2 regions of the Streptomyces sp. NPDC087420 genome follow, and region 1 is predicted to be linked to the other one. Evidence: predicted binding sites of a transcription regulator. Region 1 holds the regulator's gene; the other holds the start of a gene.

Region 1 (4,168 bases):
GAACGCGCGCGTCAGCTGCGTCCGTACGAACAGCGGGTTGGTCATGGCGTCCTTGTGCAGCGCGCTCGCCCCGGACTCCGGGCACACCAGGAACGCGGTGCCGAGCTGCGCCGCGTCCGCGCCCGCCGCCAGCACCCCGGCGATCTGGCCGCCGCGCATGATGCCGCCGGTCGCGATGATGGGGAGGTCGACGGTCTCCTTGACCAGCGCGAGCAGCGCGAGCAGCCCGAGGCCCACGCCGTCGTTCTCCGGGTCGTCGCGGTGGGTGCCCTGGTGGCCGCCGGCCTCGATGCCCTGGACGCAGACCGCGTCGGCGCCGGACCACTGGGCGGTCTGGGCCTCTTCGGGGGTGGTGACGGTGACGACGGTGAGCGTGCCGACCTTCGCGAAGGCGTCGAGGGTCGTACGGGTGGGGCAGCCGAAGGTGAACGAGACGACCGGGACCGGGTCGTCCAGCAGGATCGCCAGCTTCGCCTCGTACCCGTCGTCCCGGCCGCTCTCCGGGTCGCCGAGCGGGGTCTCGTACCAGGTGGCCTCACCGGCGAGCTGGTTGCGGTAGACCTCGACGGCGGCGCTGTCCGCGTACTGCGGCTGGGGCATGAAGAGGTTGACGCCGAAGGGGCGCGAGGAGAGACCGCGCAGGTGCTTGATCTCCTCGTACATGACATCGACCGATTTGTACCCGGCGGCGAGGAACCCGAGCCCGCCGGCGTCGGAGACGGCCGCGGCGAGCTGCGGGCAGGAGGCACCGCCCGCCATGGGGGCCTGCACGATGGGATACCGGCAGAGATCGGTCAGTGCGGAGGACATGCGAAGCATGGTGCCATGTCGCTGGCCGCTCGGGGGATCCGGGTGTGCGCGGCCTGCGGCCGCAGTGTGTCCTCGATCGCCGGACGGGCTTGATTTCAGCCCCGCCCGGCGATCAAGGACAACGGTCAACGCTGATCAAGGACGTCTGTCAACGCCCGTTGAAAGCGTCCTTCAATCTGGAGAACAGGCCCTGCTGGCCCGGCTGGAACTGGCCCAGGGGCCGTTCCTCGCCGCGCAGCACCGCCAGCTCCCGCAGCAGGCGTTCCTGCTCCGCGTCCAGCTTCGACGGGGTCGTGACCTCGACGTGCACGATGAGGTCGCCGCGCCCGCCGCCGCGCAGGTGGGTGATGCCCCGCCCGTGCAGCGGGATCGACTGCCCCGACTGCGTGCCGGGACGTACGTCGATGTCCTCCAGGCCGTCCAGCGTCTCCAGCGGGCACTTGGTGCCCAGGGACGCCGCCGTCATGGGGACGGTCACCGTGCAGTGCAGGTCGTCGCCGCGCCGCTGGAACGTCGCGTGCGGCAGCTCGTGGATCTCCACGTACAGGTCACCGGCGGGGCCGCCGCCGGGGCCGACCTCGCCTTCGCCCGCGAGCTGGATCCTCGTGCCGTTGTCGACACCCGCCGGGATCTTGACCGTGAGCGTGCGGCGCGAACGGATCCGCCCGTCACCGGCGCACTCGGGGCACGGCGTCGGCACGACCGTACCGAAGCCCTGGCACTGCGGGCAGGGCCGCGAGGTCATGACCTGGCCCAGGAAGGACCGCGTGACCTGCGAGACCTCGCCGCGACCGCGGCACATGTCGCAGGTCTGCGCCGAGGTGCCCGGCGCCGCCCCCTCGCCCGAGCAGGTCGTGCAGACCACGGCCGTGTCGACCTGGATGTCCTTGGTGGTGCCGAAGGCCGACTCGTTGAGGTCGATCTCCAGCCGGATCATCGCGTCCTGGCCGCGCCGCGTCCGCGAGCGCGGCCCGCGCTGCTGCGACGTACCGAAGAACGCGTCCATGATGTCCGAGAAGTTGCCGAAGCCGCCGGCTCCGAAACCGCCCGCGCCACCGGCGCCGCCGCTCGCCGACAGCGGGTCCCCGCCGAGGTCGTAGACCTGCTTCTTCTGCGGGTCCGACAGCACCTCGTACGCGGCGTTGATCTCCTTGAAGCGCTCCTGCGTCTTGGGATCGGGATTGACATCCGGGTGCAGCTCGCGGGCGAGCCTGCGGAATGCCTTCTTGATCTCGTCCTGAGACGCGTCGCGGCGCACGCCGAGAACGGCGTAGTAGTCCGTGGCCACTTACGACTCCGCCAGGATCTGTCCGACGTAACGTGCCACTGCGCGTACCGCTCCCATCGTTCCGGGGTAGTCCATGCGGGTCGGTCCGACCACGCCGAGTTTGGCGACTGCCTCGTCGCCCGAACCGTAGCCGACCGCGACGACGGACGTGGAGTTGAGGCCCTCATGGGCGTTCTCGTGCCCGATACGTACGGTCATGCCCGGGTGCTCCGCCTCACCCAGCAGCTTGAGGAGCACGACCTGCTCCTCCAGCGCCTCCAGCACCGGCCGGATGGTGAGCGGGAAATCGTGCCCGAAGCGGGTGAGATTGGCCGTACCGCCGATCACCAGCCGCTCCTCGGTCTCCTCGACCAGCGTTTCGAGCAGGGTCGCGAGCACCGTCGTGACGACCCCGCGGTCCTCCTGCTCGAACGAGTCGGGAAGATCCTGCACGAGCTGCGGGACGTCCGAGAAACGGCGTCCGACGACCCGGCTGTTGAGCCGGGCCCGCAGATCCGCGAGGGCGGTCTCCCCGAAGGGCGCGGGGCAGTCGATCATGCGTTGTTCGACCCGGCCGGTGTCCGTGATCAACACGAGCATCAGCCGGGCGGGCGCCAGGCCGAGCAGCTCCACGTGCCGCACCGTCGAGCGGGTCAGCGAGGGGTATTGCACCACCGCGACCTGCCGGGTCAGCTGCGCGAGCAGCCGTACCGTACGGCCCACGACGTCGTCGAGGTCGACCGCGCTGTCCAGGAAGTTCTGGATGGCCCGGCGCTCCGGCGACGACAGGGGCTTGACCCCGGCCAGCCGGTCCACGAAGAGCCGGTAGCCCTTGTCGGTCGGGATACGGCCGGCGCTGGTGTGCGGCTGGGCGATGAAGCCCTCGTCCTCCAGCACCGCCATGTCGTTGCGGACCGTCGCCGGCGACACGCCGAGCTTGTGCCGCTCGGTGAGCGCCTTGGAGCCGACCGGCTCCTCGGTGCCGACGTAGTCCTGGACGATCGCGCGGAGCACTTCGAGTCTGCGTTCACTGAGCATCGCGCACACCTCCCGCTGTCGTCCGTCGGATCCGGCTTGGCACTCACCCGGAGGGAGTGCCAGCATCCCCCCGACAGTGTACGGCTGTGGGGTACGCCCCTAGCAAGGGTGACCGACCACGCTACCGCGCGAGACCGCGCGTCATGAGGCCGACCGGCGAATCGGGGGCGGTCCTGCCGCTAGCGTCGTCGTATGGACATCCGTTGGGAAGAGCACGGGTGGGAGCGGCTGTCCGCGCGGGCGGGCCGGTGCCGGCTGCCCGGGTGGGACGCGACCGCCGGACTCGTGGCCGGTGAGACCGGCGTCCTGCTGTACGACACGGGCTCGACGCCCCGGGAGGGCGCGGCGCTGCGGGCGGACGTGGCCGCCCTGCTGGGCCCCGGGCGGCCCGTCACGCACGTCGCGCTGAGCCATCCGCACTTCGACCACGTGCTGGGGACGGCGGCGTTCACGGAGGCGTCCACGGAGACGTCCACGGAGGCGGAGGTGTACGGGGCGGTGGGCCTCGCGGAACTGCTGGCCCGGGGCGGCGGCGCGCTGTACGAGGACGCCGTGCGCGAGGGTGTGGACGCGGCGGAGGCGGCCGGGGCGCGCGACGCGCTCGTCCTGCCGGGACACGCGGTGTCGGGCGAGCTGACCCTGGACCTCGGCGGCCCGCGGGTGCTGCTGGCGAACGTGGGGCCCGGCCACACGGCCCACGACCTGGCCCTGCTGGTCCCGGCGGGGGACGGCTCCGCGCCGGTGGTCTTCTGCGGCGACCTGGTGGAGGAGTCGGGGGAGCCGCAGGCGGGTCCTGACGCGATCCCGGCGCGGTGGCCGGCCTCCCTGGACCGGCTGCTGGCGCTGGGCGGGGAGGACGCGGTGTACGTACCGGGGCACGGGGCGGTGGTGGACGCGGCGTTCGTACGGGCCCAGCGGGACGCGCTGGCGGTACGTTTCGGCGTGTCGCTGTAGCGGGCCTCCCGTCCGTTTATCGTCTTGGCCATGCGCAGCTACAGCCCCGACCTGACCCCTCCGTGGAAGAAGCCGACCCCGGCGCCGGAGGTGCCCGCC
Region 2 (4,168 bases), on a different contig from region 1:
GGACGGTTCGACGCTGATCAACACCTCACGCGGGTCGCTCGTCGACGAGGACGCGCTGCTGCCGGAGCTGGTGGCGGGGCGCCTCCACGCCGTACTGGACGTGACGGAGCCCGAACTGCCGCCCGTCGACTCGCCGCTGTACGACCTGCCGAACGTCCTGCTCACCCCGCATGTCGCGGGGTCCCTCGGCGGTGAGATCCACCGGATGGCGGACCAGGCGCTGGACGAGGTGGAGCGCTGGACGAAGGGCGTGCCGTTCGCCGACCCCGTACACCCGACAACGCTGCACCTCTCGGCGTAACGGCTCCAAGAAGACGCGCGAAGGCCCGGCGCCCCTTCCGGGGTGCCGGGCCTTCGGCTGTCGCACACGACCTCAGTGGCTGTGACCGTGGCCGTGACCGGCCTCGGACTCTTCCTCGGCCGGCTTCTCGACGACCAGGGTCTCGGTCGTGAGCAGCAGGGAGGCGATGGACGCGGCGTTCTCCAGCGCGGAACGCGTGACCTTGACCGGGTCGATGACGCCGGCCTTCACCAGGTCGACGTACTCGCCGGTCGCGGCGTTGAAGCCGTGGCCCTTGTCGAGGTCGGCGACCTTCGCGGTGATGACGTAGCCCTCAAGGCCGGCGTTCTCGGCGATCCAGCGCAGCGGCTCGACCACGGCGCGGCGGACGACCGCGACACCGGTGGCCTCGTCGCCCGTCTTGCCGAGGTTGCCCTCAAGGACCTTGGCGGCGTGCACCAGGGCGGAGCCACCACCGGAGACGATGCCCTCCTCGACCGCGGCGCGGGTCGCGGAGATGGCGTCCTCCAGACGGTGCTTCTTCTCCTTGAGCTCCACCTCGGTGGCGGCGCCGACCTTGATCACGCACACGCCGCCGGCCAGCTTCGCGAGGCGCTCCTGGAGCTTCTCGCGGTCCCAGTCGGAGTCCGTGGACTCGATCTCGGCCTTGATCTGGTTGATGCGGCCGACAACCTCGCTGTGGTCGCCGCCACCGTCGACGATCGTGGTGTCGTCCTTGGTGATGGTGACGCGGCGGGCGGAGCCCAGCACGTCCAGACCGGCCTGGTCGAGCTTGAGGCCGACCTCCTCGGCGATGACGGTCGCGCCCGTGAGGGTGGCGATGTCGCCGAGCATGGCCTTGCGGCGGTCACCGAAGCCGGGAGCCTTCACCGCGACCGCGTTGAAGGTGCCGCGGATCTTGTTGACGACGAGCGTGGAGAGCGCCTCGCCCTCGACGTCCTCGGCGATGATCAGCAGCGGCTTGGAGCCACCCGCGGCGATGACCTTCTCCAGCAGGGGGAGCATGTCCTGGATGGAGGCGATCTTGCCCTGGTTGATCAGGATGTACGGGTCGTCGAGGACGGCCTCCATACGCTCCTGGTCGGTCACCATGTACGGGGACAGGTAGCCCTTGTCGAAGGCCATGCCCTCGGTGAAGTCGAGCTCCAGGCCGAAGGTGTTGGACTCCTCGACGGTGATGACACCGTCCTTGCCGACCTTGTCCATCGCCTCGGCGATGAGGTCACCGACCTGCTGGTCCTGCGCGGAGAGCGCGGCCACGGCGGCGATGTCGGACTTGTCCTCGATGGGGCGGGCGGTCGCGAGGAGTTCCTCGGACACGGCCTTGACCGCGGCGTCGATGCCCTTCTTCAGGGAAGCGGGCGACGCGCCGGCGGCGACGTTGCGCAGGCCCTCGCGGACCAGCGCCTGGGCCAGGACGGTGGCGGTGGTGGTGCCGTCACCCGCGATGTCGTTGGTCTTGGTCGCCACCTCCTTCACCAGCTGGGCACCGAGGTTCTCGTACGGGTCGTCGAGCTCGACCTCGCGGGCGATCGTGACGCCGTCGTTGGTGATGGTCGGGGCGCCGAACTTCTTGTCGATGACGACGTTGCGGCCCTTGGGGCCGATCGTCACCTTCACCGTGTCGGCCAGCTTGTTGACGCCGCGCTCGAGGGCGCGACGGGCGTCCTCGTCGAACTTCAGGATCTTCGCCATGGGAGCTTCTCTAGTCCTCTCGAACGAACTGCGCCCCCGTCCGCCCGGCAATCGCAGGGTGGCCGAGGGCGCAGCTCAAAAGCAAAACTTTCGGTGAATTACTTCTCGATGATCGCGAGTACGTCGCGAGCCGAGAGGACGAGGTATTCCTCGCCGCTGTACTTCACTTCGGTGCCGCCGTACTTGCTGTACAGAACGACATCGCCGACGGAAACGTCGAGCGGGAGCCGCTCGCCGTTCTCGAAACGGCCCGGGCCCACGGCCAGGACGACGCCCTCCTGGGGCTTCTCCTTGGCGGTGTCCGGGATGACCAGGCCAGAGGCCGTGGTCTGCTCGGCGTCGAGCGGCTGGACCACAATGCGGTCCTCGAGCGGCTTGATGGCAACCTTGGTGCTGGCGGTCGTCACGATCCGACCTCCCCCTTCGGAGATCTCACGGGGTGAACTGTCTTGGGTGGCGACCAGGTGGATCCGTCGTCGCGGGTGCCGGATCTGCCAGTCGCGCTTTGGCACTCTCCAGTGGGGAGTGCCAGACCCGAGACTATGACCGCGATTAGCACTCGGTCAAGCGGAGTGCCAATGAGCTTGCGCGTGGCGGGGCGGCCGGCACGCGAAAACGCCCGTACGAGGAGCTGTCTCGTACGGGCGTGCGAGCGCCGGGCGCGCGGCCGGGGGCCCGTCGGACGCAGCCCTTAAGGCGTGGTCCTCAGGCGTGGTCCTCGGGCGTGGTCCTCAGACGTAGTCCTCCAGCCTGGCCACGGCGTACCCCTTGTCCGTGATGGTCTTCATCACACGCCGGATCATGTCGGGCATGAAACCCTTCCAGTCCTCACGCCCCCGGAAGTGGGTGAGGACGATGTCGCCGGGGTGCAGGTCCCGGTCCCACTCGCGCCACTCCATGTGGTCGGGGAACGCCTCGGCCGCCCACAGCGGTACGGCGGTGATACCGCACGACTTGGCGACGCGCAGGGTGTCGCCGTTGTAGTTGCCGTACGGCGGACGGAAGAGGCGGGGCCGCTTCCCGTACCGCTTCTGGATCTTGTCCTGCTGGCCGCAGATCTCGCGCTTCTGCCGGTCGTAGGACAGGCCGGGCAGGTACGGGTGGTTGAGGGTGTGGTTGTGCAGCGCGACCCCCCTGCCCTGCATCAGCCGGAAATAGTTGTAGTCGTCGTTGATCACGTAGTCGCTGAGGAAGGCGCTGTACGGGATCTTCAGCTCGGCCATCATGCGGAGGAACTCGGGGTCCTTCTCCGCGCCGTCGTCGATGGTCAGGAACACGATCTTGTCCTTGACCGGCACGGTGGTGAAGACGGGCGGGAGCGTGGCACCGCCGGAGACCTCGAAGCCCTTGCGGGTCTTGATCACGGGCTTGACGGCGGGGGGCGGGGGCGCGGTCAGGGGGGTCCCGGCGAGCTTCCACCGCTTGGCGGCGGCGATACGGACGGCCTGGGCGCGGCGGAGCCTCTCGGCGTAGGCGGCGAGGGCGCCGGCGGGGCCGCGCCGGGGGGCGCCGGGGGCCTTCTGCACCTGGCCGGCTTTCGGAGCCTGCGGCGCCGGGTGCCCCTGAGGCGCGTAGGCACGGCCACCGTTCGGCTCTCCGGTGCAGCCGGAACCGAGCGCGGCGACGAGCAGGGCGGCCACCAGGACACGCGCGTGTCCACATTCTCGCTTTTGTCTTAAAAGCTGCATGGCGCTGCATCCTGTCAGCGCCACACATCCCGGCCCGTACGACTCGCCGGACTACTCCAGGTCCGTCAACTCGTCGGCGTAGATCTTCGAGAGCGGCTGCGGCCCGATGTACTGCTGGCAGTTGCACTGCCTGCGCTCATACTTCAGCGGCTTCTTGTCCTCGTCCCACTCCGTCGCGACCTCGACGTCCTCGTGGCACTTTCCCCGCTTGTCGTGCTTCGCCAGGTGGTGGGAGCACCCGCAGACGGGCACGGGTGGCTTGTGGGCCGCCTCAAGCGCCTTCCGTTCGTCCTCGGCCAGCTTGAGGCGTTCCATTATTCGCTCGTGACGCGTGTGCAACGCCGTGCGGCCCGTGTCGGCCACCCATCCGAAGCCGCCCACGATGAAGAAGACGAAAAGCCACCAAATCCATTCCATCCGCCGCCCCTTAACCCTGAATGGCGCATGCGTTCCCTCTCCAGGATAGGTCTCGGGCTGTAGGAAG

What was found. The regulator HrcA, encoded in region 1, represses chaperone genes, less so after heat shock. The targets are predictions, from matches to a motif close to TTNGCACTCNGNNNNNCNGAGTGCNAA.
Region 2: a site for HrcA is predicted at 2,549-2,575, ahead of groES (co-chaperone GroES). Genes of this name have one in related genera too.

Annotation. Positions count from the first base shown of each region.
Region 1 covers NZ_JBIUXU010000003.1:434,749-438,916, reverse strand. The annotation lists gene ACIO1C_RS08065 (nitronate monooxygenase) at 1-810, opposite strand, end outside; gene dnaJ (molecular chaperone DnaJ) at 959-2,098, opposite strand; gene hrcA (heat-inducible transcriptional repressor HrcA) at 2,099-3,115, opposite strand; gene ACIO1C_RS08050 (MBL fold metallo-hydrolase) at 3,308-4,069, shown strand; gene ACIO1C_RS08045 (DUF3097 domain-containing protein) at 4,100-4,168, shown strand, end outside.
Region 2 covers NZ_JBIUXU010000008.1:281,847-286,014, reverse strand. The annotation lists gene ACIO1C_RS18780 (hydroxyacid dehydrogenase) at 1-301, shown strand, start outside; gene groL (chaperonin GroEL) at 374-1,996, opposite strand; gene groES (co-chaperone GroES) at 2,095-2,403, opposite strand; gene ACIO1C_RS18765 (polysaccharide deacetylase family protein) at 2,728-3,684, opposite strand; gene ACIO1C_RS18760 (hypothetical protein) at 3,736-4,101, opposite strand.